Regions from separate parts of the Mesorhizobium sp. P3_A10 genome, predicted to be linked through region 1. Evidence: riboswitches for the same ligand, from Rfam matches in the RefSeq annotation. Region 1 holds a riboswitch; each other region holds the start of a gene.
What was found. A riboswitch is a leader RNA that binds a small molecule or an ion and turns the genes downstream of it on or off. The one in region 1 is predicted to bind cobalamin.
Positions count from the first base shown of each region.

Region 2: another riboswitch for cobalamin. It lies ahead of AC1DXU_RS00275 (CbtB domain-containing protein); the one in region 1 lies ahead of AC1DXU_RS18695 (aromatic ring-hydroxylating oxygenase subunit alpha).
Region 3: another riboswitch for cobalamin. It lies ahead of AC1DXU_RS00530 (DUF1636 family protein); the one in region 1 lies ahead of AC1DXU_RS18695 (aromatic ring-hydroxylating oxygenase subunit alpha).

Region 1 is NZ_JBFUFZ010000004.1:393,850-403,330, reverse strand. Features, by position in the region: gene bglA (beta-galactosidase BglA) at 1-1,545, shown strand, start outside; gene AC1DXU_RS18715 (ABC transporter ATP-binding protein) at 1,578-2,690, shown strand; gene AC1DXU_RS18710 (DUF680 domain-containing protein) at 2,768-3,004, opposite strand; gene AC1DXU_RS18705 (DUF680 domain-containing protein) at 3,064-3,264, opposite strand; gene AC1DXU_RS18700 (DUF680 domain-containing protein) at 3,337-3,543, opposite strand; cobalamin riboswitch at 4,052-4,253, shown strand; gene AC1DXU_RS18695 (aromatic ring-hydroxylating oxygenase subunit alpha) at 4,370-5,617, shown strand; gene AC1DXU_RS18690 (FAD-binding oxidoreductase) at 5,695-6,795, shown strand; gene AC1DXU_RS18685 (PqqD family protein) at 6,954-7,382, shown strand; gene AC1DXU_RS18680 (serine kinase) at 7,428-8,477, shown strand; gene AC1DXU_RS18675 (glycosyltransferase family 2 protein) at 8,474-9,226, shown strand; gene AC1DXU_RS18670 (glycosyltransferase family 2 protein) at 9,226-9,481, shown strand, end outside.
Region 2 is NZ_JBFUFZ010000001.1:50,583-60,063, reverse strand. Features, by position in the region: gene AC1DXU_RS00290 (MFS transporter) at 1-831, shown strand, start outside; gene AC1DXU_RS00285 (aromatic ring-hydroxylating oxygenase subunit alpha) at 971-2,152, opposite strand; gene AC1DXU_RS00280 (gamma-glutamylcyclotransferase) at 2,289-2,981, shown strand; cobalamin riboswitch at 3,050-3,246, shown strand; gene AC1DXU_RS00275 (CbtB domain-containing protein) at 3,284-3,463, shown strand; gene AC1DXU_RS00270 (CbtA family protein) at 3,479-4,279, shown strand; gene cobU (bifunctional adenosylcobinamide kinase/adenosylcobinamide-phosphate guanylyltransferase) at 4,272-4,787, shown strand; gene cobO (cob(I)yrinic acid a,c-diamide adenosyltransferase) at 4,789-5,403, shown strand; gene cbiB (adenosylcobinamide-phosphate synthase CbiB) at 5,416-6,393, opposite strand; gene cobD (threonine-phosphate decarboxylase CobD) at 6,392-7,447, shown strand; gene AC1DXU_RS00245 (tyrosine phosphatase family protein) at 7,447-7,956, shown strand; gene AC1DXU_RS00240 (creatininase family protein) at 7,958-8,761, opposite strand; gene AC1DXU_RS00235 (RidA family protein) at 8,817-9,200, opposite strand; gene AC1DXU_RS00230 (ABC transporter substrate-binding protein) at 9,455-9,481, shown strand, end outside.
Region 3 is NZ_JBFUFZ010000001.1:109,657-119,137, reverse strand. Features, by position in the region: gene AC1DXU_RS00555 (precorrin-2 C(20)-methyltransferase) at 1-397, opposite strand, end outside; gene AC1DXU_RS00550 (precorrin-8X methylmutase) at 394-1,026, opposite strand; gene cobG (precorrin-3B synthase) at 1,029-2,492, opposite strand; gene AC1DXU_RS00540 (cobaltochelatase subunit CobN) at 2,489-6,025, opposite strand; gene cobW (cobalamin biosynthesis protein CobW) at 6,044-7,081, opposite strand; gene AC1DXU_RS00530 (DUF1636 family protein) at 7,084-7,512, opposite strand; cobalamin riboswitch at 7,552-7,755, opposite strand; gene AC1DXU_RS00525 (winged helix-turn-helix domain-containing protein) at 7,785-8,984, opposite strand; gene AC1DXU_RS00520 (NADH-quinone oxidoreductase subunit A) at 9,317-9,481, shown strand, end outside.

The sequences.
Region 1 (9,481 bases):
ATCGGCGACCTCAAGGGCATTATCGGCAGGCTGCCCTACATCGCCTCGCTCGGCGTCGATGCCATCTGGATCTCGCCTTTCTTCAGGTCGCCGATGAAGGATTTCGGCTACGACGTGTCGGACTATTGCGACGTCGACCCGATGTTCGGCACGCTGGCCGACTTCGACGCCCTGACCGCCGAGGCGCACAGGCTCGGCCTCAAGGTGATGATCGACGAAGTGCTGTCGCATACGGCCGACAGCCATCCGTGGTTCAAGGAAAGCCGCTCAAGCCGCACCAATGCCAAGGCCGACTGGTATGTCTGGGCCGATGCCAGGCCCGACGGCACACCGCCCAACAACTGGCTTTCGATTTTCGGCGGCTCGGCCTGGCAGTGGGACACCAGCCGCCAGCAATATTATCTGCATAATTTCCTGGCCGAGCAGCCCGATCTCAATTTCCACAATTTGGAAGTCCAGGACGCGCTGCTCGACGTCACCCGCTTCTGGCTGGAACGCGGCGTCGACGGCTTCCGCCTCGACACCATCAACTTCTACTTCCACAGCCAGGGGCTGGAAAACAATCCGCCGCTGCCGCCGGAAGAGCGCAACGACCAGACCGCTCCGGCGGTCAACCCCTACAACTACCAGGACCATATCTACGACAAGAGCCGGCCTGAGAACCTCGCCTTCCTCGAACGCTTCCGCGCGCTTCTCGACGAATATCCGGCAACCGCGGCGGTCGGCGAAGTCGGCGATTCGCAGCGCGGGCTGGAAGTGGTGGCGGCCTACACCGCCGGCGGCAAGCGCGTGCACATGTGCTACTCCTTCGACTTCCTAGCGCCCGAAAAGATCAGCGCGGCAAAGGTGCGCTCGGTGCTGGAATCCTTTGGCAAGGTCGCCAGCGATGGCTGGTCGTGCTGGGCTTTTTCCAATCATGACGTGATGCGTCCGGCTTCGCGCTGGGCCGCCGGCGAGGCCGACGAGACCGCCTATCTCAAGGTCATCTCGGCGCTGTTGATGTCGTTGCGCGGCTCGGTCTGCCTCTATCAGGGCGAAGAGCTCGGGCTTGGCGAAGCCGAGCTGCAATTCGAGGATCTGCAGGATCCCTACGGCATCCGCTTCTGGCCGGAATTCAAGGGCCGTGACGGCTGCCGCACGCCGATGGTGTGGGATGCCACGGCCAAGAATGCCGGCTTCTCCTTGGCAAAACCCTGGTTGCCGGTGCCGGGAAAACACCTTTCGCAAGCGGTCAACGTGCAGCAGGGCGACGACAGCTCGCTGCTCGAGCACTACCGGCGCTTTCTCAGCTTCCGCCGCCTGCACCCGGCGCTGGCCAAGGGCGATATCGAGTTCATCGAAAGCGAGGGCGATACCGTCGCCTTTACGCGGCGCGAAGGCAACGAGCAGATCGTCTGCGTCTTCAATCTTGGACACGAGCCGGCAGCGATCGGTCTCGGCGACCGATCACTGCAGCCTCTGCCTGGACACGGATTTTCGAAGCAAGCCGGGGCCGGCACCATCCGCCTCGGTGGCTACGGGGCCTGGTTCGGGCGTATCGACTGAAATTTGCCAAAGAAATTCACTGGGAGGAAATCATGGCCGATGTCACGCTAAGACAAGTGAAGAAATCATACGGCAATCTGCACATTCTGCACGGCATCGATCTCGACATAAAGTCGGGCGAGTTCATCGTCTTCGTCGGCCCTTCGGGTTGCGGCAAGTCGACCTTGCTGCGGTCCATCGCCGGGCTGGAGGAAATCACCTCCGGTGAACTCAAGATCGCCGGCGAGGTGGTGAACGACGTACCGCCGTCGAAGCGCGGCATCGCCATGGTGTTCCAGTCCTACGCGCTCTACCCGCATATGACCGTCTACGACAACATGGCGTTCTCGATGAAGATCGGCAAAGAGAACAAGGCCGAGATCGACCGGCGCGTGCGCCAGGCGGCGGAAATCCTGCAGCTGACCAAATATCTTGACCGCTTGCCCAAGGCGATGTCGGGCGGCCAGCGCCAGCGCGTCGCCATCGGCCGCGCCATCGTGCGCAATCCAAAAGTGTTCCTGTTCGACGAGCCGCTGTCCAACCTTGATGCGGCACTGCGCGTCGCCACCCGCATCGAGATCGCCAAGCTCAAGGAATCGATGCCCAACACGACGATGATCTACGTCACCCACGACCAGGTCGAGGCGATGACGCTGGCCGATCGCATCGTGGTACTGAAAGAGGGCCATATCGAGCAGGTCGGCACGCCGATGGACCTCTACAAGAAGCCCGGCAATCTGTTCGTTGCCCAGTTCATCGGCTCGCCGGCCATGAACATCCTGCCGGCGACGATCGAAACAACCGGTAATTCGACTGTCGTCAGCCATGTCGGCGGCCGCAAGGCGACGGTGCCGATCGCCACGCCGGCTTCAGCGAAGGGTGCTGCGGTAAGCTTCGGCGTGCGGCCGGAGGATCTGGTGGTCTCCACCGGCGCCGATTATCTCTTCGAGGGCAAGGTGGACTATGTCGAGCAGCTCGGCGAGGTCCAGCTCATCTATGTGGACATCGGCCGCGCCGACCTGCCGCTGGTGACCAAGCTGCCCGGCAATGTCGAGGTCAAGCGAGGGGCGACGCTGCGGCTGAGCGCGGATGGCGGAGACCTGCATATCTTCGATGCCGACGGACATTCCTTCGCGCTGCACAGGCCGGAAGCAAAGGCGGCTTGAGGCGACTGGTCCGTGTCAACAAAAAAGAGCGGCGGGCCAGGCCCGCCGCTCTTTTTTCTGGAGATCTACTTCGGCTGTTAGCGGCCGAAGAGGTTCCGGTCGCTGCCCTGCGGGGCAGACTTCTGGACGTCGCCCGACGAGTTCAGCAGCTTGTAGACCGGCGAGCCGGTGTTGCGCACCGAAGACGTCTGCGTCTTGTCGACGTTGACGGTCGCCTGCTGGTTGATGTCGGTCCCGCCAACGCTGTCGTTGTGGGCATAGGCGCTGCCGGCGGCAATCATGAGAGCGGCTGCGGCAAGAACAATCTTCTTCATTTCAAGTCTCCTGAATTTTCGTATTCCAGCAAGCGGCGAAGCGCTTTGCCGGGATCGGCCTAGTTGTGGCCGAAGAGGTTGCGGTCGCTGCCCTGAACGACGGGCTGCTTGTCAGCCGGAGCCGACTTCTGGATGGAAGCCGTGTACGAGCTGTCGACAGCCGGGACGGCCTGGTTGGCGCCGAAGTGGTCACTGCCAGTGGCAAAGGCGCTGCTGGTGATGGCCAGAACGGCCGCTGCGGTAAGAACGATCTTTTTCATTTTAAGTACTCCTGAATGTCTGAATTCCACCAAGGCGGCAGGGCAAACCCGCCGTCCGTTGGGAATCGGCTGTTAGTTATTGCCGAAGAGATTGCGGTCGCTGCCCTGAACGACGGGCTGCTTGTCGGCGTGCGCCGGCTTCTGAATGGAAGCCGTGTACGAGCTGTCGACCGAGGCGGCAGGCTGGTTCGCACCATTGGAACCAAAGTTGTCGCTGCCAGCGAAGGCGCTGCCGGTGATGGCCAAAACGGCGGCGGCAGTGAGGATGATCTTTTTCATTATTGGTACTCCAGTATCTTAGTTCATCAGTCCGTCTAGCGGCGTGTCTTGGAAGGAATTCGCGTCGTTCGGACAGCCCCGATGTGGGCGAGGCCAGTGCCCGTTTCCAATCACGAAGTTGTTCCGCGTGGACCATGGCTCTGCACCTTGAAATTGTACCAAAGCCTCCTACACTTTCTATTTTAGCGAATAATTTCAATATGTTATTCTATTCCACCCATGAGCCAGCTGACGAATTGGCAAACCAGCGTTCACACCGTCCTGCACGCTCTGTCAACAGAAACGAACCGTTCGGTTCGATTTTAGAAACCACTAATAGTCACTTTTCGAAACTGTTAACTGTTTTTGACCCTGCCGCCGGGCGAATCAGATGCGCGGAGCGGCGGGTCACGACCGGTGAAAGGCTGGGTTCGCGTCACAAATCCTGGCCGGTGCGTTTTTCACCTATGGTGTCGCGCCGCATGGATGCGATGTCGCTTTCATGCCGATGGCGCGTCGGCCGTCGTGATTAGATGATGGCATCTCAGGTGCCGCTTCGTGACGATGGAGCGGAGAATTGGGAAGCCGGTCAAAGCCCGGCGCTGCCCCCGCAACGGTGGTGGAGATCAAGTCGCAACGGGAGACCACTGGGCCACAAGCCTGGGAAGGTGTCGCGACCGTCCGCAAGGACACTCCAGAGCCCGGAAACCAGCCCGAGATAGCTAGACTCGACTGATCGCGGTGGGCGGTCAAGAGGTGGATGGTGCATGCCGGCCGTGGTGCCGGATTGCGACCGGTCTTTCCTCCATCACCACCAAGTTCAGTCCTTTAAACACGAGGACAGGACATGGATGCGCGCAACGACATGCTGAGGCTCTTGCACAGCCGCAGGGAAGGCTATTCGCTCGAACAGCCCTTCTATACCGATCCCGACTACTTCAAGCTCGACATGGAGCTGATCTGGTATCGCGACTGGCTGTTCATCGGTCATGATTGCGAATTGCCGAAACCGGGCAGCTACATCACCGCCCAGGTCGGCGACTATCCGGTGGTGCTGGTGCGCGACCAGCAAGGCAAGATCAACGCTTTCCACAATTCCTGCCGCCATCGCGGCAGCCGCGTCTGCAACGCCGAGAAAGGCACGGCGGCCAAGCTGGTCTGCCCCTATCACCAGTGGACTTACGAACTGGACGGCCGGCTCCTGTTCGCACGGCAGATGGCCGATGGTTTCGACAAGAGCCAGTTCAGCCTGAAGCCGGTGGCTTGCGAGAGTGTCGGCGGTTACATCTTCATCTGCCTGGCCAGGGAGCCGGCGGACTTCGCGCCGATGCGCGCCATGATCGAACCCTATTTGTTGCCGCACCGGCTGCGCGAGGCAAAGGTCGCCTTCGAATCAACCATCGTCGAAAAGGGCAACTGGAAGCTGGTCTGGGAGAACAACCGCGAGTGCTATCACTGCGCCGGCAACCATCCGGAACTGTGCAAGACTTTCCCGGAAGCGCCGACCGTGACCGGCGTGCAGGGCGCCGACAGCGACCCGGAAATGCTGGCGCACTGGGCGAAGTGCGAGGCGGCGGGCCTGCCGAGCAAATTCCGCATCGATCCCACCGGACAGTTTCGCGCCACCCGCGCGCCGCTGCTGCGCGACGCCGTCAGCTATACGATGAACGGCAAGCGCGCGGTGAAGAAGAACCTTTCCGACAGCGTTTCGGCCGACCGCATCGGCACTTTGATGCATTACCACTATCCGACGACCTGGAATCACATCCTCATCGACCACGCCGTCACCTTCCGCGTGCTGCCGATCAGCGCCACGGAAACGGCGGTGACGACGAAATGGCTGGTCCACAAGGATGCGGTCGAAGGCGTCGACTACGACCTTGCCGAACTCACCCATGTCTGGACCGAGACCAACGACCAGGACCGCCGCATCGTCGAGGAAAATGCCTTCGGCATTCTGTCGCCGGCCTATGAGCCCGGCCCCTATTCTGAGTTGCATGAGGGCGGCGTCATCCAGTTCGTCGACTGGTATGCCCGTTTCATCGAGCCGCGCCTTGCCGAGGGCGGCCGGCCCGCGCTGCGCAGCGTCGCCTAGCACATGGCGCCCAAAAGTGTTGAGCGGTTTTGGGATCACGACATGTGCAGAACAAAAAGGGTGAAGGGATGAATGCGATGACGGACCTTGGCCTCTACCGCCATCTCGACGAGATGGCGCCCTGGAACGACAGGCTCCAGGTGCTGGAAGTAATCGGCGTCAGCGACGAGGCGCCGGAGGTGAAGACCTTCACCTTCCGCTCCGACAACCAGACCTGGTTTCGCTACAAGCCAGGCCAGTTCGTGACACTGGAACTGCCGACCACTGAAGGCCCGCTGATGCGGACCTACACGCTGTCGTCCTCGCCATCGCGGCCGTTCTCGATTGCGGTGACGGTGAAAGCCCAAGCCGGCAGCATCGGCACGCGCTGGATGTTCGACAATTTGAAACCCGGCGTTCACGTGAAGGCTTATGGGCCGGCAGGCGACTTTTCGCTGCACAGCCACCCCGCGGCCAAATATCTGTTCATTTCGGCCGGCTCCGGTGTGACGCCGATGATGTCGATGCTGCGCTGGCTGAACGACTGCGCGCCGTGGACCGATGTCGGCTTCGTCAACTGCGCGCGGCGGCCCGAGGAGATCATCTTCCGCAAGGAGCTCGAACTGCTGGGAAGCCGCATGCCCGGCCTGTCGCTCGGCTTCATGATCGAGGAGCGGTCGAGCCGCGAAGGCTGGTTCGGCCATATGGGGCGGATCGACGCCATAAGGCTGCCGCTGCTGGCGCCGGACTTCCGCGAGCGTGAAATCTTCTGCTGCGGCCCGGACCCGTTCATGCGCGCGGTGCGGCAGATGCTGGAGGCCTCCGGCTTCGACATGGCCTATTACCATCAGGAGAGTTTTGCGGCCCCGGCTGTGGAAGAAGTCCCGGCTCCGTTCGCATCGCCGGCCGGCGGTGGAATCGAAGTGCCCGCCGACACTGTTACGCCGGTCCGCTTCTCGCTTTCGGATGTCGACGCCGAATGCGTTGCCGGCCAGACCGTGCTGCAGACGGCGCGCGCTTCGGGGGTGAGAATCCCTGCGGCCTGCGAGTTCGGCCTGTGCGGAACCTGCAAGGTCAAGAAGGTTTCAGGCGAGGTCGAGATGAGCCACAATGGCGGCATTCTCGATCACGAGATCGATGACGGCTTTATCCTCGCCTGCTGCTCAAGGCCACGGTCGGCGCTCGAGATCGAGGCCTGACAGGGCGGCGGATTGGCCGCCTGTTTTGCGTGTCGGCCTGGCCCTGGCCGGCGCTCTGTCTTGCCAAAGAACGGCCAAGTGGCTAGACGCTTTTCCAGGGCAAGGTGGACTGCGGCGACCGGTGATCGCTTCAGGGCAGCCTGTTGTGGGGACGTTCAATGGAGCAATCGGTCTACGCGGTCGCAAGCAAGGACATCGTTTTCGAGTCCTTTGACGGCGAAGCCGTAGTCCTTGATCTTTCGAACGGGAAATATTTCGGCTTCTCCGATTCAGGCAGCGGGGTCTGGCAGGCGCTGTCGTCCGGTGTTGGCGCCCACGCACTGGTCGGACAAGCGGCCGGCGGGGCCACAATAAGGTCAGCCGAGCTCGACGGCTTCATTACCCAACTGCTCGATTTCGGCTTGCTCGTGCGTGCGGCCGATGCAGCCGCGCAACCCATCTCGAGCGCGCTGCTTGCCCAACTCGCCGGCAGCAGCGAGCCGCTCAAGGTCGACATCCATGACGACCTTGCCGATCTCATTCTGGTCGACCCGATCCACGAGGTCGAGGAACCTCTCGGTTGGCCGGCGGTCAAGCCGGCGCCCTGAAACCACCCGAGCGGCCCGGTCGGGCAACGCTGGAACACGTCAGCCATGCCACGCGTCACCCTTCAAACCCTGGCCGACTATGCCCGTCATGTGCTGGCGGCGGCGGAAAGCGCGGCTGACCGCTATCCGGTCACCACCACGGTCCACTTGCCGCGGCTGGATTTGACGGCGCATCTCAGCCCCGGCGCGCTGGCCAATGCTGTCGACCGTGGCTTTGTCCCTGCTCCCGACGACGAGCCGACCCTGGGCGCCTGCCGTATTTTCGTCGCCGATCCGGATATTGAGGGCATCCGCGCCCCGGCGACATGGGGCCAGGCCGACTACACGCATCACGCCTTCGCCACGCAGCTGGCGGAAGCCGGATTGCGCGGCAGCTATTTCCACGATCTGGATTTCTGGCAGTTCTACGATCCCGAACGCCGCGTCGGCGCACAGCTGATGAGATCGGCCGATGGGTTTCCACCCTGGGAGGAAGCAGCGCCGCTGCGCGCCTTCCTGCATTGGGAGTATGCCGCGCGCGGCATGCGGCTTACCCATGCCGGTACGCTGGGCATTGGCGGCAAGGGTGTGCTGCTCGCCGGCGCCGGCGGGGCCGGAAAATCGGGAACGGTTGTCGCCGGACTGCTCAACGGGCTCGACAGCGTCGGCGACGACTACGTGCTGATCGATACCGACAATGGGGTGACTGCCCGCCCCTTGTTTGCCACGCTCAAGCAGGACCCGGAAGGTTTCGCGCGGCTGCAGCTCGAACGAAGGTTGAAGTCGCACGGTCCGCTGAACTGGCAAGGCAAATATCCGTTTCACATCGATGACATCGCAGTCCGGCCGGTGCCTGCAAGTCTGGACATCGTCGCGCTGGTGGTGCCACATATCAATGGCGGTGAGACAAGCTCGATCATGCCGGTGTCGCGCAAGGACGCCATGATTGCGCTGGCGCCGTCCGGAATTGCGCAGATGCCGGGCGAGAGGGAGAGCGGCTTTCGCTTTTTTGGCGAACTGACACGCCAGCTGCCGTGCTATCGCCTGTCGCTGGGGACACGGCCCGAGGAAATCGCCGGCACGATTTCGGCGTTTCTCGCACGAGGCATTTTATGAAGCTGAGCGTGATCATGCCTGTCTACAACCGCGAACCCTATGTCGGTTCGGCGCTGCGCTCGCTGCTCAGGCAGCGTGACGCCGCCGATCTCGACATCATCGTCATCGACGACGGTTCGACCGATGGATCGGCTGACGTGGTGCGCTCATTCATGACCGAAATGCCCTCCATCCGCCTTTTCCAGCAAGCCAATGGTGGTGTCACCAAAGCACGCAATGCCGGTCTCAGGCAGCTCCTGCCGGAGACACAGCTTGTGTCATTTCTCGATTCGGACGACATCTCGCCCGCTGGGCGCTTCAAGGCTGACCTTGCCCGCTTCGAAGCCGATCCGGGTCTCGAACTCACCTATTCACGCATGACACTGGTTGATCTGATAGATGACGAGACCCTGGAGCCGGCAGTCGACAGCCATTCTGTGACTGTTCGCGGGATTCATCTGTCGGCGGGGATTTTTGCTCGTAAATTTGTGGAGCGCATCGGCAGTTTCGACGAGGACTTCAACCAGGCCGAAGATACTGACTATCTGCTGCGCGCCTTTGAAAGCGGTCCGAGATACACTATGCCCGATACCGTGGCCCTCTATTACAGGCGTCATCCCGGCAATATGACAAGGGAGGCCGATGTCCCCCGTCGCGAGTTCATGCGCGCCATCCTCAAATCGATGAAGCGTCGCAAGGGCGACCCGTCCTTGCGTCCGATCGAAGGGATCTTCGATTTCAAAGAACTCGCGCATTGGCGCTTCATGTGATGAGCGGCTATGGCGTCGTCATCCCGGCCTTCAATGCGGCAGCCACCATTGCCGAGACGCTGAGATCGATCGCGGCCCAGACAGTGCAGGCCGAAACCATCGTCGTTGTCGACGACGGCTCTACCGACGACACCATCGCAGTGATCGAGGCGCTGAAGCTACCGGTGCGGCTTTTGCGCCAGGAAAACGCCGGCCCCGGCAGTGCCACGACAAGAGGCCTCGCAGTGCTGTCGACCTCTTTCGTGGCAACGCTTG
Region 2 (9,481 bases), on a different contig from region 1:
ACGCTCAACCTCTACATCATGGACCACATCCGCAAGACCGACTTCATGCAGGCGGAATCGCTGCGCATGGCATGGTCGATGTTTGCCTGGACCGGCGGGCCGACGCTCGGCATCTTTCTCTACACGCGCTTCGGCATCTATGCCGCGCATGGCGCGGTTGCTGTTTTTGCCATGATCCTGCTGGCGCTGTTTTGGACCTACCGGCTTGGCGACAACCCATCGATCCGCCCGGGCAAAACGCGGCCGGCCAATCCGCTGGCCAATATCGGCCGCTTCGTCGCCCAGCCGCGGCTCAGACTCGCCTGGCTGATCGCCTTCGGCCGCTCCTGTTTCTGGACGACGTTCTTCGTCTACGGGCCGCTGTTCATGGTCATCACCGGCGAAGGCAAGTTGGCCGGCGGCCTGCTGGTGTCGGCAGGCAATGCGCTTTTGTTCATGGCGATCTTCTGGGGCAAGGCGGGCAAGCGCTTCGGCGGTCGGCGCACCATGACGTTCGCCTATTTCGCCATGTCGGCGATGCTGTTGGCGGCGGGCGCGGTCGGCGAAACCGTGCCGCTGCTCACCGGCGCTTTTTTGCTCTGCGGCGCGTTCTTCACCATTGCGCTCGACGCACTCGGCTCTACCGCCTTCATGCGCTCGGTGCGCTCCTATGAGAGGGCGCAGATGGCGGCGGTCTATCGCACCTATCTCGACTTTTCCGAGCTGACGCCGCCGCTGGTCTATTCGGTGGTGCTGGCGTTCTTCGGCCTAGGTTCGGTGTTCGCGACGCTCGGCCTGCTGGCGGTGGTCTGCGGTTTTGTCACGTGGCGCTATCTGCCGAAATCGCTTTAGTCGGCCTTGATAATTCTACTCCGGCGGACATCTGTCGCGATTTTCTCCGCTTCCGGTGCTCACGGACCCAAAAGTCCGCTGCGCGCCGGTGCTCGAAAACCACTCCATATGCCTCGCCGGAGCGAATTCTGAAGGCCGACTAGGCGGTTGTTCCAACCGCTGCGTGCTGCTCACGCACCCAGTTGTGGAAGCGGTGCAGATCGTATTCCTCCGGCATCAGCACGCCGGCCTGGTGGCGCAGCGAGCGCAGGCCTTTCTGGTTGACCTCGCAGATCGCGGCGTCTTCCTCCAGCACCTGCCGGCCGAAGGCGACGATGTTGTCGATATCGGCCTGGGGTGCCGTCAGCGCTTCGGGCGAAAAAAGCCATTCGGCGGTGAGTTCGGTCTGTTCGGGGCCAAGCGGTACCAGCCGCACGGTCCTGATATAGTCGACATGGCCGACGATGAACATCGATGGCAGTGACGTGGCGTAGGTCTGGCCGGCGGCGCGCTCGGCCGGCGTCAGCCCGGAAAACACCGGTCCATGCGCCTGCCCGTCACGCGACCATGTCTCGGCGCCGGCGCGCAGGCCGCCGGAAAATTCCGGCGCGTCATTGTCGGCATGGCGAACCCAGTCCGGGTCATCGTGCCTTCCCATCAGGCCGCGGCCATAGATCGGCACCAGCCGCGACAGGTCCTTGTGGACGCCGGGGCAGTGCAGGCACTCGTTGAAGTTCTCCCAAAAAATCTTCCAGTTGCAGTTCATCACCTTCTTCAGCACGTGGCCGCTGACCAGCGTTTCCAGCGGCCAGTTGCCGAGATTGCCGGATGCGGGATCGAAGGATGCTTGCGCCGAACCGTTGGCGTCCTCCTGCAAATTGACGAAGACAAAGCCGCGCCACACCGACAGCGCCACGCGGTAGAGCGGATGATCGGCCTTGTCGAAACCGTCGGGCAGCGATTTCGAGGGAACGCGCACGAGATCGCCGCGCAGCGAATAGGACCAGGCGTGATAGGGGCAGGTGATCAGCCGCGCCTTCAGCCGGCCCTCGCTTTCCTGGCAAAGCTGCGAGCCGCGATGCCGGCAGGTGTTGTGGAAAGCGCGCAGCACGCCGGTGTCGTCGCGCAGCACGACGATTTCCTGCGTGCCGACACGGAATGTGCGGAACGCCAGTGGCTGGGCAAGATCGGTCTCGCGGCAGACCAGCAGCCAGTTTCTGTACCAGATGGCGTCTAGATCGCGCTGGTAGGCGTTTGCATCCCAATAGGCCGACGACGGCAGCGTCGATTCGGCCCGGGTCAGGCCGTTATAGGGATCGCGCTCGCCGGGGTTGGGTTGCATGGCTGGCTTCCTGTGATGTGCCAGCCGACACCCCGGCAAATCTTTTGTCAATTCTAGTGACGGCATTTGGCACGGCGCCGCATTGCCGGTTTCGACCGCGATGCCTAATCATGTCCTTGAACAAGAGGATTGAGAATTGTCTACACGACAGATGTCGCTCACGCCGGAACTGGTCGCGCGCTGCTGGCGCGCGATCGAGGATACAGGTCCGGATCCGGATGCAGGGCACCTGGATGATGCCGACTATGACGCGTTGGTGGACGCATTGCAGGCGGAACTCCCTGACTCGGAACCGCTGTGGCTGTTCGGCTACGGCTCGCTGATCTGGAAACCCGAAATCGATCATGTCGAAGAGCGGGTGGCCTTGGCGCGCGGTTGGCACCGCTCCTTTTGCATGAACATGACCCGCTGGCGCGGCACCAAGGACAGCCCCGGCCTGATGATGGCGCTGGACCGTGGCGGACAGTGCAAGGGCGTCGCCCTTCGGCTTGGCGACGCGGATCGGCGGCAGCAGCTGGGCAAGCTTTTCAGGCGCGAAGTGACACTAAAGCCGACAAGCTACCATCCCCGCCTGCTCAACCTGGGAAGCGACAACGGCCCGATAAAGGCGCTGGCGTTCGTCATCAACCGCAATGGCCTCACCTATTCCGGACCGCTCGCCGAGGAGAGGGTCGTCGAACGGCTGGCGACGTCCTGTGGACACTGGGGCTCAGGCGCGGACTATCTCTATAACACGGTGAAAAACCTGGAAGAGCGCGGCATTCACGATCGCCATCTATGGCGGCTGCAGCGCCTCGTGGCCGAGCGGATCGCCGCGTCCGCAGCTTAAGGCCAGGGTGGCGCATTCACGCTGGTAACCGGCGGAATTTGGTTTGCCGGGCGCTGCGATTTTGCCTATAGTCGCTAGCTGTCGTCGGTTCCGTTTGGAGCCAAGAGGGAATGCGGTGCGGGCTGAGTTGTTGCCCAATGCCGTGGCTGCCCCCGCAACTGTGTGCGGTAGTCCTCTCCATATGCCACTGAAGATTTTTCTTCGGGAAGGTGGGGAAGGGCGCTGATCCGCGAGCCAGGAGACCTGCCGGCGACAGGGACACTGACTTCTATGCCCTCGGGTGGAGGGCGAAAGGACAAGATATGAATACCGCTTCCGTCTCTATCGGCGCTTCCGTCTCCTCGCAGTCGCGCTTCATGCAGCTGGTGCTCACTGCATTTCTCGGCCTGTTCGTTGTCGGTGTTGTCGGCTTCTCGCATATCGAGGTGGTCCACAACGCCGCGCACGACTATCGCCACTCGATGGCGTTTCCCTGCCACTGACGAGGAATTGACATCATGAACCTGTTTCGCAACGTCGTGTTCATCGCGGCGATCGCCGGGCTCGTGGCTGGCGTCGTTCTCGCCTGCATGCAGGCCTTTGCTACCGACCCCCTGATTTACCAGGCCGAAGTTTTTGAGAAGGCTGGCGGCCACCAGCACGATCATGCTGCGGCACCAGCCGCCAGCACCAACAATGCCATGAGCAGTGCCGCACCGGCGGAAAACACCATGAGCTCAGCCGCACCGGCGCCGGCCGAAGCGGCGGCTCCGGCTGAAGACGAAGGCTGGTCGCCGGCCGATGGCTTCGAGCGCTTCGCTTTCAGTGTCGTCGCCAATATCGTCACCGGCATCGGCTTCGCGCTGATCCTGGTCGCGGTTTCCGAATTCGCCGGCGGCATTGGGACCTGGCGTCAGGGCTTGTTCTGGGGCCTGGCCGGCTTTGCCGTGTTCACGCTGGCGCCGGGGCTCGGCCTGCCGCCCGAACTGCCGGCAATGCCGGCAGCCGACCTCATGCAGCGCCAGATCTGGTGGTGGGCAACGGTGGCGGCGACAGCGGCTGGCCTGGGCCTTCTCGCCTTTCGCAAGTCGCTGCCGTTGGCGATCCTTGCCGTGGCTTTGATCGTGGCGCCACATATTGTCGGTGCGCCGCAGCCGGACAGCTTCGTGACAGCAATCCCGGAAGGCCTACACCATCAGTTCGTGGTGGCGGTTACGGTGACCAATCTGGTGTTCTGGCTGGTGCTTGGTGCTGCCGTCGGCGTGGTGCGCGGACGCTTCACGGGAACGGCAACTAGCCTGCGCGACAGCTTTGCCTGATCGTAAAGAACTGACCTTCATCATCGGCGGTGCGCGCTCCGGCAAGAGCGCGCATGCCGAAAAACTGGTGACGGCAGGTGGGGCGCAGTGGGCCTACATCGCCACGGCGCAAGCCTATGACGACGAGATGCGCGAGCGCATCGCGCTGCACCGCTCGCGCCGCGGCGAGGGCTGGACGACCATCGATGCACCACTCGATCTTGCCGGCGCGATCGGGGCGCTGCCCGACAATCAACCTGTCTTGATCGACTGCCTGACGCTGTGGCTGACCAACCATATGCTGGCCGAGCATGACCTTGACGCCGAATGCCGAGGGCTGGCGGATGTGCTTTCGCGACCGCGCGGACCGTGGTTTGTTGTTTCCAACGAAGTCGGCCAGGGCATCGTGCCCGACAATGCGCTCGCGCGCCGGTTTCGCGATGCGGCCGGCCGCCTCAACCAGCAGGTCGCGGCGGTCGCCGACACGGTGCTGCTGATGGTGGCGGGATTGCCGCTCAAGGTGAAATGAAATGACCGAGATCGATGCCAAGGACGAAGAGCGCCACCGCGCCAAGATGGCCAAGCGCAAGGCGGTGCAGGATGCCGAAGTCGCGGCCAAAACGGTCGAGAAGGGGCTTTTGATCGTCAACACCGGCCCCGGCAAGGGCAAGACCACGGCCGCCTTCGGGCTGGCGCTGCGCATGCTCGGCTATGGCAAGCGCGTCGGTGTCGTCCAGTTCATCAAGGGCAAATGGCACACCGGCGAAAAGGACGCCTTTGCCGCCTTCGGCGATCGCGTCGTCTGGCACGCGATGGGCGAGGGGTTTACCTGGGAGACGCAGGACCTGAAGCGCGACATCGCTGCCGCCGAGGCTGCCTGGGCCAAGGTGCTCGAGCTGATGGGCGACGCTTCCATCAGCCTGCTGGTGCTCGACGAGTTGAACATCGCGCTGCGCTACGACTATCTCGATCTCGACACGGTGGTCGCGGCACTGAAGGCGCGGCGCGAAGGCCTGCATGTCGTCGTCACCGGCCGCAACGCCAAGCCGGCGCTGGTCGAGGCCGCCGATCTGGTCACCGAGATGGGCGTGACCAAGCATCATTTCGCGGCGGGTGTGAAAGCGCAGCAGGGGATAGAGTTCTGAGGGTGACGCCGCTCAGAGCGTCACCGCGATAAGGATCGCCGAGAGCAATCCGAACAACCCAATCAGCAGATAGTCGGCGATTTGATAAAGCCTCAGCGCCCGTCTGATATCCAGGCTATCCGCCTCGCGCCGTCCGCCTTCGCCCATGAAGGCATCTTCGACGATGACGCCGCCGTAGCTGCGCGGCCCAGCCAGCGCCAGGCCGAGCGCACCGGCCATCGCCGCTTCCGGCCAGCCGGCATTGGGCGAGCGATGTCTTTTCGCGTCGCGCCGCATGGCTGTCCAGGCGTTGCGGGGATCGGCGTCCTTAACCAGAAAGGCGGCGAGCACGATCAGCAGCGCGGTCAGCCTGGAGGCCGGCAGGTTGATGAAATCGTCAAACCGGGCAGCCGCCCGGCCGAAGGCCTCGTGGCGCGGCGTGCGGTGACCGATCATCGAATCGGCGGTGTTGGCGGCCTTGTAGGCGACGCCGCCCGCCAGGCCGCAAACACCGGTCCAGAAAGCGGGCGCGACGATGCCGTCGGAAAAATTCTCGGCCAGGCTCTCGATCGCGGCGCGGGCCACGCCCGGTTTGTCGAGCCTTTCCGGATCGCGGCCGACAATGCGCGCAACCGCGATACGACCCAAGGCCAGACCGCCGGTGTCGAGCGCATCGGCCACCGCTTCGACATGCTCGGTCAGGCTCTTCTGCGACAGCAGCGACGTCGCCAGAATGGCGGTGACGACCATTCCGGTGGGCAATATCTGCCAGAGCACGATTTGCAGCACAAAGGCGATTGCCGCCGGCACCAGCACGATGACCAGCAACGCCAGGACGCCCCGCCGGCGACGCAGCGCGTCGGAATCAGTGGCGCGGTTGAGCCTGCGGTCGAGAAAGGATATCAGCCTGCCGAACCAGGTGACGGGATGGCCGATGGCGCGGAACAGCCAGTCCGGGTAGCCCAGGACACGTTCAATGGCCAATGACAGGAAGGCGATCAGGATCGACATGAAGCTTCTTGAAGGAGCGATTGCTGCCGTGGATCACGGCGGGAGCCTTGGCCGGGCGAGCGCGCTCTTCCCTCACGCGCCACAGCCTTTTGTCGACCTCTCGACAGGTATCAATCCGCACTCCTACCCGCTTTTCGAGCTGCCCGCCACCGCTCTGTCGCGATTGCCGGAAGCCGCGCGCGCCCATGAGCTGGCCAGGATCGCGGCGAGTGCCTATGGCGCGCCGTCCGCAGCCAATATCGTGCTGGCCCCCGGCACGCAGATCCTGTTGCCGCGCGTCGCGTCGCTGGTCAGCCCCGGCAAGGCACTGGTGCTCGGACCGACCTATGCCGAACATGCGCGGGCAGCCGCGATCGCCGGCCATTCGGTCGTGGAGGTCGAAGATTTCGAGGTGCTGGCAGGTGCCGACCTCGCTATCGTCGTCAACCCCAACAATCCGGACGGGCGCGTCATAGATCGCGAAAGGCTGCTGCAGCTTGCGGCAAGATTGCGAGCCAAGGGCGGGTTGCTGGTCGTCGACGAGGCGTTTATGGATGTCGGTCCGCGCACTGAGAGCCTTGCCGGCGATGTCGACCAGGGCGGGATCGTCGTATTGCGCTCCTTCGGCAAGTTCTTCGGCCTGGCCGGCCTGCGGCTTGGCTTTGCATTGACTGATGTACGAACGGCCGAACGGCTGGACGCACAATTCGGGCCGTGGGCGGTTGCTGGCCCGGCGCTCGAATATGGCATCCGGGCGTTGGCCGATAGTGGTTGGCAGGCCGCGATGCGCGCGACGCTGGAGACGGAGGCACAGCGGCTGGATGCCTTGTTCGGCCGTTTCGGCGTTCCGGTCGTCGGCGGCACTACGCTGTTCCGCTCTCTCAGGCTGGTGGACGCTGCCGGCCTGTTTTCGGCACTTGGCGAGCGCGGCATCCTGCTTCGCCATTTCACCGACCGGCCGCTAGTGCTGCGCGCCGGCCTGCCCGGAAGTCAGGAGGAATGGCAGCGGCTCGAATCCTCCCTTGCCGAATGGGCGCACAAGCGCGACGCTGGCGCCAAGGAGATCGCGCGATGATGATCCATGTCTGTTCGCTGGCAAAAGTCGATGAAACCGTGACTAAAACTGGCGCCGAGCGGCTGCTTTCCCTGCTGGCCGCCGGAACCGAAGTGGTGCGCCCGGCCGCTATCGCCAAGGAAAATCACCTGCATCTGGTCATGCATGACATTGCGGCGGCGCAGGACGGCATGACCATGCCGGGCGAGGAGCACGTGCGCAATTTGCTCGATTTCGCCCGTCAATGGGATCGCGTGAAGCCGATGGTCGTGCATTGCTATGCCGGCATCAGCCGTTCGACCGCCTCGGCCTACATCATCGCCGCAGCACTGGCGCCGATGCGCGACGAGGTTGAATTGGCGCAGACACTGCGCGCGCTGTCGCCGTCGGCGACACCCAACCCGCGGCTGATTGCGGTCGCCGATGCGCTGCTCGAGCGCAACGGCCGCATGATCGAAGCGATCGAGGCGATCGGGCGCGGCGCTGACGCCTTTGAAGGCACACCCTTCGCGCTGAGAATTGACGGCTAATTTACGCCAGCCAGTCGGAAAGCTTTGCCTTGCGCACATCCCGCAAGAGGCTGATGAAACCGTCAGCTTGATGCTCTGATGTCAGCCGGCCTTTTTCGGCGGTGGCAATGCTGGCGTCGCCGACAACGCCGTTCGGGTTGAGGTCGCTGGCGATCCAGGCGAAGGCATGCGTTCCGGTGTGGCGCAGCAGCGAAAATTCCTTTTCGGCGCTGGCGACATTCGAAACGAAATTGTCGGCCTTTGCCATGTCGACGAGGTCCGGCCGGAAATGCAGCATCAGCGAGGTCTCGACATCGCCGCCATGAATGCCGTGGCGGTCCTCAAGCTCGGTGTACATGCCGACCGGGCGGCCAAAGCGCTGCCAGCTCGTCTTCACCGCCAGCATCTTGGCGCGCACCCGCAATTCGCGGGTGATGATGCCCATGATCTCCTCATTGCCGCCATGCGAATTGACGACGATCAGTTTTCTCACGCCGGCGCGTGCGATCGACAGGCCAAGCTCGGTCCAGGCCTCGACCAGGGTCGTCGCCGGCAGCGTGAGCGTGCCCGGTGCATGCAGGTGCTCGTTCGATTTGCCGACCGCCTGGACGGGCAAGATACGGATGTCGAGATCGCCGGGCAGGCGCGCGATCACCGTTTCAAGCATGCCATTCATGATCGAGGTGTCGGTCGAGACTGGCAGATGCGGGCCGTGCTGTTCGATCGCCGCCACCGGCAGGACGGCGATCGTAGCCTCCGGGTCGATCGCGGCGTATTCGGTGGTTCGATAGTCGCCCCACCACACGCGTCTCTTGGCTGCGGTCATGTCATGTCTCTCAGATGTTTGAGCCAGACCTAGCGCGGGAAGGCCGGCCTGTCGATCACCCAGCCGCGATGACCTCGATCTCGACCTTGAATTCCGGCCGGGCGAAACCGGAGACGATCATCAGCGTCGAGGCCGGTGCCGGGCTGGCGAACAGCCGGTCGCGGACGTCCATATAGGGCCGCAGGAAGGCGCGGTCGGTAACGTAGGCGTTGATGCGGATAATGTCGGAAAGGCCGAGCCCGGCCTCGCCGAGAATCGCTTCGATATTCCTGAAGCAGAGTTCGGCCTGTGCGCCGGCATCCTCCGGAATCTGATCGTCCGGTGTGATGGCGACCTGGCCCGAACACAGAACCAGCCGCTTGCCAGGCGGCACCTCGACGCCGTGGCTATAGCGGGCAAAAGGTGGCTTGATCGACTTCGGCGTAAGGAATTTGAACATGACAATCTCCGGTTTGTCGGCAGCCTAAGACTGAACCGCCGAGACCTTCAAGATGGCGGTGCATGGCATTGGCGCCATTGTGGACAGGCGTTCAAAAAATAGGCACGATGCCTTCCATGCAGCATGACCCGTCCGGCCTTCGCGCGCGACCTTGCGCAAGCGGGCGGTCCCGGCGGTGGCATGTGTCTTGCTTCTTGAACCAATGGTGTCGAGCCCGGCGCGGAGCGCGCCGGAGCAAACAGAAGGTGGTGTTGATGTACGGAAAACTGACGGTTTCGGTG
Region 3 (9,481 bases), on a different contig from region 1:
CCGTGGGGAAACGATGCGCCAGGCGCACATGCAAATGCATGTACGAGCCGTAGAACAGCGGATCGCCTTCCGACAGAACCGCGACCATCCGGCCGGCATCGAGGTGCTCGGCGACCCTCTCGGCGGACTCTTCGTAGAAGGCCGTGATCTGCGAGCGGTAGTCGTCGTGATCCTTGTCGATTTCGGTGGTCACGGGATAGAGCAGCGGCAGTTCGGTCATGCCCGGCCGGAACTGCGCTTCAACGATGGCGCGCGCATTGCTGTTGTTGCCACGCTTGGCGAAATACGCCACGACATCCGCTTCGGCCAAGGCCCGCGCGGCCTTCAGCGTCAGCAGTTCGGGGTCGCCGGGACCGGTGCCGACGCCAACCAGACGGCCTTTTGCAATCGCGTTCACAGGCCCGGCCTCGCCAATGCGTTGAGCGCGGCGGCGGTCATGGCGCTGCCACCCAGCCTGCCGCGCACGACGGCATAGGGCACGCCATAGGAGTTTTCGGCCAGCGCATCCTTCGATTCAGCGGCACCGACGAAACCGACCGGCATGCCGATGATGGCCGCCGGTTTGGGGCCGCCATCGCGCAGTTTTTCCAGGAGATAGAAGAGCGCTGTCGGCGCGTTGCCGATGGCGACGACCGAACCGGCCATGCGCTCACCCCAGAGGTCGATGGCGGCGGCCGAGCGGGTGTTGCCGATTTTCGCGGCGATGTCGTGCGTGCGCGGGTCGCGCAGCGTGCAGATCACCTCGTTGCCGGCCGGCAGCCGGGCGCGGGTGACACCATGCGAGACCATCTCGGCGTCACAGAAGATCGGTGCACCATTACCCAACGCAGTGCGCGCGGCGGCGACGAAGTCGCTGGAGAAAGCGAAGTGCCGCGCGGCTTCGACCTGGCCGCAGGCATGGATCATGCGAATGGCGACATCAGCCTCTGAGTCGGAGAAGCGCGACAGGTCGGCCTCGGCACGGATGATGGCGAAGGAGCGCTCGTAGATCGCGTTGCCGTCATGGATGTAGTCGTAGGCGGCCATGTTCATTCCTGTCGGTAAGCTTCGGCGATTGCCGCCGGCCCGAGCCGTATCAGGCAAGCGGCGGCTGTTTCGCCCTGAAATCGTGCGCTGCGGACCATCGCGGCGACGCGACTGACGCCGCGCGCGGCGTCATAGCCCGGCCTGTAGCCGGCAGGAAGGGCCTTTGCCGTCGCGTTCACGACAAGTCCGGCTCCGTTTTCGCCGCCGACCAGTGTGAGTGCGGCCGGGCCCGGGTGAGCGCAGCCCTTGGCACAGCCGGAAATGTGCAAGGTGAAGTCGAGGATGTCGGCGTTTTCAGCGGCGATCGACTCGGCGATGTCGCGGGTTGCGATCCGGCCGGAGGCGCAGGCCGGGGTTCCGGGGCACGCGGCAATGCGCGTGCGCGGGTCGGTGGGGGAGGTGACGAAGCCGAGGGAGGCGGCTGTATCCTGAAGGGGTTGATTGGCGGCCGGTGGCTGGCCGAGGAAGAGCACGGCACGGCCCGGGGCGAGGCGGATTTCGGTGGCGCCATGGGCGAGGGCGCTTTGGGCGAGGGCAATGAGCTTGTCGGCCGGCATGCTGCCATAGGGCAGGGCTATGCCGAGGGCGGTGGCGGCGTTGGTGAGGTCAAAGGTTCCGATAGGCCGGAGTTCCTTCGCGCCCCCCTCTGTCCTGCCGGACATCTCCCCCACGGGTGGGGAGATTGGCAGCTCAGGCGGCGGCTCTCTTCCAGGGGCGCTGGAGATCGGCGAAACCGCAGATGACAGAGCAATCTCCCCCCTCGTGGGGGAGATGTCCGGCAGGACAGAGGGGGGCGCGAAGGAATGCCAACCGGCGAGAGATGCCAGTTGCCTCTCCGACAAATCCCTCGCGTGGGCCTCACGGCCTTTTTCGGCGACCATCCTGAGCACCGCAACAGCAATATCGCGCGCTGCATCTTCCTCGACCGTCGCAACCAGGTTTGCGCGTTGGCCGTCGCCAGCGACAGCTACAACCCAGAGGGCGCCAGCGCCGGCAGACACAGCACCCAGCCTGACATCGGCCGTCACCGCGTCCATCGTCAGTTGCCCACCGCCGTCGACAACCACCGAAACCTTCGGCCCGAGCCTTCCCGTCAGCCCGGCTTCCTCGACCGCCGCCCTGATCCGATCCGCCAACTGCCGGGGATCGGCGATCGCCTGCGGATCAATACCGGCCAGCGGCCCTGTCTCGACCGGCACACCCGTGCGCACGGCAATGCCCAGCGCGTCGACCTCCGCCGCCAGCCGCGTGGCGCTGTCCGCCGTCAGCCCCCGGATCTGCAAACTGCCGCGGGCGGTGACTTCCATGATGCCGTTGCCGTGCCGCAGGGCGGATTCGGCTAGCCCGATCAAAAGCTTCGGCGACAATCCTCCCGCCACCGGGTTGAGTCGTACCAGCAGCCCATCGCCGGTCTGCATCGGCGCGGACAGAGCAGGGCAGGCGCCACGGCGCGAGAAGGCGTTCATGCCGCCACCCCGAGCGCCTGGGCTTCGGCAATCAATGCCGCCAAATCGTCGTCGATGGAATTGCGCAAGGGATGCCATAGACCGCGTCGCCGCGCCGACAGGAAACGCTCGGCGATGACTTTGGCGGCGGCCGGGTTCTCGCGCAGGATAAAAGCACGCACATCGGGGTCGCCGACATAGGCGTCATGCACGGCTTCGATCAGCGCGCCTGAAATGGCGTGCGTGGTTTCGGCAAAGCCGACGAGACGGTCGACGGTCTCGGCGAATTCCGACGCGCCGCGCGGGCCGTGGCGCATCTGGCCAGCAATGAAGCGGGCATTGACCGCACGTGCGCGTACGACGCGGGCCACCGCCTCGCCAACCGAGCGCGGCTTCGGCTTCTGCGGGTCGGTGGTGTCAAGCACGATGACGTCGGCGTTCTTGCCGAGGGCGGCCAGGGCTGCCGAAAAGCCGCCGATGAAGGCGACGTCGGCGGAGCCTTCGAGGATGTCGCGGCCGGGGTCGTCGCCGGTGTGGACGAGAAGATCAGCCTCGGCGATGCGGGTTTCGAAGGCGCCGGGCGCTGAAACGCCTTCGCCCTCGGCGCCGCCATAGGCATGCGACGTGGCATTGAGATAGGCGCGGCCGATTTCTTCTCGCGCGCCCCAGTCGCCGCTTGCCAAAAGATCCTCGACGCCGGCGCCGTAGGTGCCGGGCGAGGTGCCGAAAATGCGCGGGCTGATCTTGCCGTCGGCGCGGGTTTTGGCGGCGAGCGGGTTTTCCGAATCCTCCTCGTCGCGCGCGGCGACGGCGTTTGCGGCGGCGTCGATCAGCGCGATCTGGGTCGGGAACATGTCGCGGAACAGGCCGGATATGCGCCAGGTGACATCGACGCGCGGGCGTCCGAGGGCAGCCGGCGGCAGCACCTCGATGCCGGTGATGCGGCCGGTCGCCGAATCCCATTGCGGCCGGCAGCCCATCAGCGCCAGGCCTTGCGCGATCTCCTCGCCACCGGTGCGCAACGAGGCCGAGCCCCAGAGGTCGATGACCAGCGAGCGCGGCCAGTCGCCATGCGATTGCATATAGCCGCGTACGACCTCTTCCGCCGCCGCTCTGCCCAGATTATAGGCGGTCGGCGTCGGCATGGTGCGCGGGTCCGAGGTGAAGAGGTTGCGGCCGGTGGGCAGCACGTCACGTCGGCCGCGCGCTGGCGCGCCGGCCGGGCCGGCCTTGACGTGGCGGCCGTCGAGCGCCGCGAGGAGAGCAGCCTTCTCGGCCGCAGCGCTTTGCCGGCGCATGGGGTCGGCCTCGCCCTCGGGCGCGCGGCCATAGATGTGCAGGCCGTCCTTGATGGCGAAATCCTTGAGGTCGCAGAGCCAGGCATCGATGCGGCGCAGCGCCTCGTCGGGCGCGTCGCTCTTGGCAACGCCGGCTTCTGAGGCGAGGCCAGTCTTTTGCGCGGTCTCGACGATCAGCTTGGCCAGCCGGTCGCGGCGGCGGCGGTCGAGCCCGTCGGCCTGGGCATATTCGTCGACCAGGCGTTCAAGCTTGTGCTGGTTCTCGTCCAGGCCGGCGCCCGCCAACGGCGGCGGCAGGTGGCCGAGAGTGACGGCTGCAATACGCCGCTTGGCTTGCGCTGCCTCGCCCGGGTTGGAGACGATGAAGGGATAGATGACGGGCAGCGGGCCGGTGACGATCTCGGGAAAGCAGTTTTCCGAGAGTGCAACGGTCTTGCCCGGCAGCCATTCCAGCGTGCCATGGGCGCCGACATGGATGAGGGCATGGATGCCGAGGGATTTGCGCAGCCACAGGCCGAAGGCGATCAGCGCATGGCGCGGCGGCAAGGTCGGATCATGGTAGTCGGCGCGGCGGTCGGCAGAGCGGCCGCGATCGGGGGCGAGGGCTACGGTGATGTTGCCGAAGGTGGCGGCTTGGAAGGGGAAGTGTTTTTCGCCAGCGCGTGGCGAAGGCCGGCGTTCTGTCGCGCCCCCCTCTGTCCTGCCGGACATCTCCCCCACAAGGGGGGAGATTGGGCCGTCATCGGCGCTTTCGCCAATCTCAAACGTTGCAGGAAGGGAGCCGGCAGCGGAGCTGCCAATCTCCCCCCAAGTGGGGGAGATGTCCGGCAGGACGGAGGGGGGCGCCTCGCGGAAACCTGTCTCTTCCGCCTTGCCCCATGCGGCATCTACCGCAGCAATTGCCGCCGTCGGCAGCTCCCTCGAAAGAGCGAGATACTCCGCTAGCCCCAACCTATGAGCGCTCCGCTCCAGCAGATCCAGCAATTCCCGCGCCGTTTGCGGAATCCCCTCAACCACGTAGCCCTGCTCCCTCAAGTCGTGCAGCATCGCCAGCACGCTGGACGGCACGTCGAGGCCGACGGCATAGCCGGTGCGGCCAGGCGCACTCGGATAGTCGGGAATCAATATCGCGAGCTTGCGCGTCGCGCGCGGTGTCTGTTGGAGTTTGATGAAAGCCGCAACGCGGTTCGCCACCTGCGCTACGCGGTCGGGCTCCGGCCGGTTGGCGAAGGCCCGGAAGGCCAATGCCGGGTCGGTCTCGCTCTCGCCCTTGAAGGAAATCGCGCCGGCGAGGATGCGGCCGTCGAGTTCGGGCAGCACGACATGCATGGCGAGGTCGGCGGGCGCCAGGCCGCGCTGGTTGTTTTGCCAGATGTCGCGGCGGGTGGTTGCGACGATGACCTGGAAGACAGGCACGCCGGCGCGGTCGAACAGGGTTTCGACACCCGGCTCGGCGCCGGAGGCGAAGGCGGTGGCGGTGATGATGGCGGCAGGGTTCAGGGAGGCCAGCGCGGTTTCCACGAAGGCCAGGGATGCCGGGTCCTTCAGGCTGGAGACGAAGATCGGGACGGGGGCCATGCCGCGTTGGCGGAGCGCTTCCAAAAGCGCGTCGATGGGCGCGACGTCGGCAGCGAGCAGCATCGAGCGATAGAAGAGAATCGGCACGACCTTTCCCTCTACCTCGAGGGGGAGGGGGACGACGCCATGGCCCGGCTCGTAGTAGCCCGCTTTAGGCACGCTGACCGGCTCGGCAGCCGCAACCTCGGACCCAGCCAACCCCGCCAGCCTGTGCATCAGCCCGCTCATATTGGCCGGGCCGCCCTCGCGGAAATAGCCCAGCAATGCATCGAGCTCTTCGCGCGGCAGCGTCGAGGCTTCGATCAGGCGCAGATCCTCGTCGTGGCTCTCGCCGGGCAGCAGCGCCAGTTTGATGCCGCGTGCGCGGGCGGTGGAAGCGAGCTGGTCGCAGCCATAGCGCCACCACTCATAGCCGCCGAGAATGCGAACCAGAATGATCTTGGCGTGGCGGGCGACGCTGTCGACCCAGAGGTCGACGGACATCGGATGGCGCAGGTCGCGCAGTGCCACCAGCCGCATCGACGGCAGGCGTGCCGCGTCGGCCTTCCACGCTGCCGCCAGTCCGGCCAGATCGCTATCGGTAAAGGACAGCGCTACGACATCCGCCGGCGTCTGCCGGAGATCGACAGGCTCGGCGAGATCGTCGAGCGAGGCGGATGTGGTGGTGAGGATGTGCATCGCGGCTCGTGCCTGAGATCAGCCGGCGAGTATACGCTCGATTGCCGGGCGGTTCAGCCCCTTCAGACCGATGACGACCAGGCGCGAGCGGCGGTCGTCTTGAGCGGTCCAGGCGCGGTCGTAGTAATGATTGACGCGCGGACCGACGGCCTGCAGCAAAAGCCGCATCGGCTTGCCGCCGACCTCGACGAAACCTTTTACGCGCAGTACGTTTTCTTCTTCGGCGGCGGTGGCGACGCGCTTTGCCAGCTCATCCGGATTGGCGATCGAGGCAATGTCGACGATGAAGGTGTCGAAGTCGTCGTGCTCGTGGTCGAATGCGCCGTCATGATGCGACTTGCGGTTCTCGATGTCGTCCTCGACGGCGAGACCGAGGCCGAGCAGCACCGAGGGATCGACCTTGCCATGCGACGTCGGCACGATTTTCACGGCGCGGGCGGAGTGTTCGTTGATGATGGCGTTGGCGCGGGCCGAACCGGCGGCGTCCATCAAATCGCTCTTCGACAGGATGATCAGGTCGGCGCAGGCGATCTGGTCCTCGAACAGTTCCTCGACCGGGTCGTCATGGTCTAGCGTCTCATCCTTGGCGCGCTGCGCCTGCAGGGCGTCCATGTCGTTGGCGACACGGCCCTCGGCCAGCGCCGGGCCGTCGACCACGGCGATGACGCCGTCGACAGTCACCCGGCTCTTCACGCTCGGCCATTGGAAAGCCTGGACCAGCGGCTTGGGCAGCGCCAGGCCCGAGGTTTCGATCAGGATGTGGTCGACCTTCGGCGTCAGCGCGAGGATCTGGTCGAGCGCGGGGACGAAATCGTCAGCGACGGTGCAGCAGATGCAGCCATTGGCCAGTTCGACGATGTTTTCCTCCGGGCAGGTGTCGATGCCGCATCCCCTAAGGATCTCGCCGTCGATGCCGATGTCGCCGAACTCGTTGACGATGATGGCAATGCGCTTGCCGCCGGCGTTTTCCAGGAGATGGCGGACCAGCGTCGTCTTGCCGGCGCCGAGGAAGCCGGTGACGACGGTGCAGGGAACACGGGAAACGGAAGCGTTCATGGTCAGTCCTTCAGCAGGTCGAGAGGAGGGATGCGGGCAACGAGGCCGCGCTTGAGGCTATCGGGGCGGCCGCGCCAGGGGATAAGGCCGTCGGTCGAGGTGGCGAAGAGTTTGGCGCCAGCGACGAGATCGGCGCCGCTGGTCAAGGTCAGGTCGCCGAAGACATAGCTCCAGCAGCCGTCGCGCAGGATGGCGGCGCTGAGGCGTCGCTTGCAATTGCCGAGGCATTCGACGGTGCGGATGCGGATATCTTCATTCGCTGCGGCACGGCGCGTGTCTTGCGCGAGCAGTTCGCCGGCGCGGGGGTGGGCGTCGGAGCCGGTCTCGTCGCGGCACGAGGCGCAGACAATTACAGTGACGCCGGCCAACGCGTCGCTGTTGCCGGACAAAATATCCGCTGTTTCAGCCGAAAAACTGCTGTCGCGTTCCAAATCATGCTCCTTGCCCGGAAAACCCGCCAGGCGATCGGATACTTTATGTCCTAGACGGCAGGTCTCCTGGCTCGCGGGTCATCGCCTTGGGTGCCGCCTTCCCGGTGTTACCCAGTGGTTTTCGGCCCAGGCTCGTCGCTTACAGTTGCGGGGACAGCCGCGGATTTGAGATCGAAATCCCGCACCGCATTCCCTCTTGGCTCCTCCCTTTGAAGAGAAGAGACCGTCTGAACCGGATTTAGGCTTGTGTATGCAGGCGTGTCAACGCGCGTCTACGACGCCGCGATGTCGGCGAGCGGCTGGCCGAGATCGCCGGCGGGTGTCACTTCGATACGCTCAAGGCCGAGCCAACCCTGCATCAGCTTCAATTCTTCGAACAGTTCTGCTGCGGTTTCGGCCGGTGCGCCGGGCTCGGCGTAACCGGCATGGACGCGCAGCACGCTGGCGGGGCGGTCGGCTTTGAGGTCGACGCGGGCGACGATCCTGTCGCCAAGCAGGAACGGCAGCACGTAGTAGCCGTACTGGCGTTTGTCGGCCGGCGTGTAGATCTCGATGCGGTAGCGGAAGTTGAACAGGTTTTCGGTGCGTGTCCGCTCGAAAACCACCGGATCAAAGGGTGCCAGCAAGGCACGCGCCTCGATCCGCCGGGGCAAACGGGCGTCCTTGTGGAGGTAAGCCGGCTTGTCCCAGCCCTCGACGCGCATGGGCAAAAGTTCGCCGGTCTCGACCAGTTCCTCGAGGCGGCTCTTCATATCGGCGGGGGAAAGGCGGAAGTAGTCGCGCAGGTCGCTGGCTGTTGCGATGCCGTGGGCGCGAGCGGAAATGCGCAACAATTCGCGGTGCGAATCCTCGGCGGCGGGAACGGCCAAGTCGAGGATCGCCTGTGGCAGCACGCGTTCGGGCAGATCATAGAACCGTTCGAAACCGCGCCGCGACGCCGTGGTGATGCGGCCGGCCCAGAACAGCCATTCGAAGGCGTGTTTGGCGTGGCTCCAGCCCCACCAGCCGCCAGAGCCTTTCTGGCCCTCGAGCGCCGAGGCAGCAATCGGACCCCGGTCAACGACCTGGCGATAGATCTCTTCGATATAGGCGGCGTGTTCGCGGCCCCATTTTGCCAGGCCCAGATACATCTCCCCGCCGCTCTCGGCTCGCTGCATGCGCCAGCGCATCAGCGGGTATGTCTCGACCGGCAGGAAGGAGGCTTCGTGGGCCCAGTACTCGAAGACTGTGCGCTTGCGGGTCACGGCGGCGTTGTCGAGCAAAGCCAGCGGGTAGGGGCCGAGGCGCGAGTAGAGCGGCATGTAATGGGCGCGCACCACGGCGCTGACGGAATCGATCTGCAGCAGGCCGGTGCGGGAAAGCACGCGGGCGAAGTGGCGGCGGTCGGGCGTGCCGGCGGGGCGGGCATCATTGAATCCTTGAGCCGCCAACGCGATGCGGCGGGCCATGGCGAGCGATATCTTTTCCTTCATGGGAGACGGGACTCTGATGATTTTCGAGCAAAAGGAGCCGGTGATTCCGCGTCATGCTAGCAGGGTTTTGGCGAGATCCATGTCAGGAGAGAAAAGTGGAGTAGAAAGTGAAGGAAATCAAACAGGAGCGGAACGGACCAGTTTCTTCCGAAGTGCCGTCCAGCACCGTGTTTTGAACAAGGTTTGACTTGCTTCGCCGAAAGCGCTGCGCTAACCCTCGCCGCGTTGCAGCATAGGCACTTAAAACGGTTCAGCGGTTAAACTGTCACGCTTCCGCATTAGGGTTCGTTGCTGTAATCAGAGTGGATTGGCCGCCAACGGAAAGCTGCTGCATGACCGCACTTTTGAGTTCGTATCTGCCCATCGTCCTGTTCATCGGCGTGGCGCTGGTCGTCGGCCTGGCGCTGCTTGTGGCGCCGTTCCTGGTGGCCTACCGCAATCCCGATCCGGAAAAGCTCTCCGCCTATGAGTGCGGCTTCAATTCGTTCGACGATGCC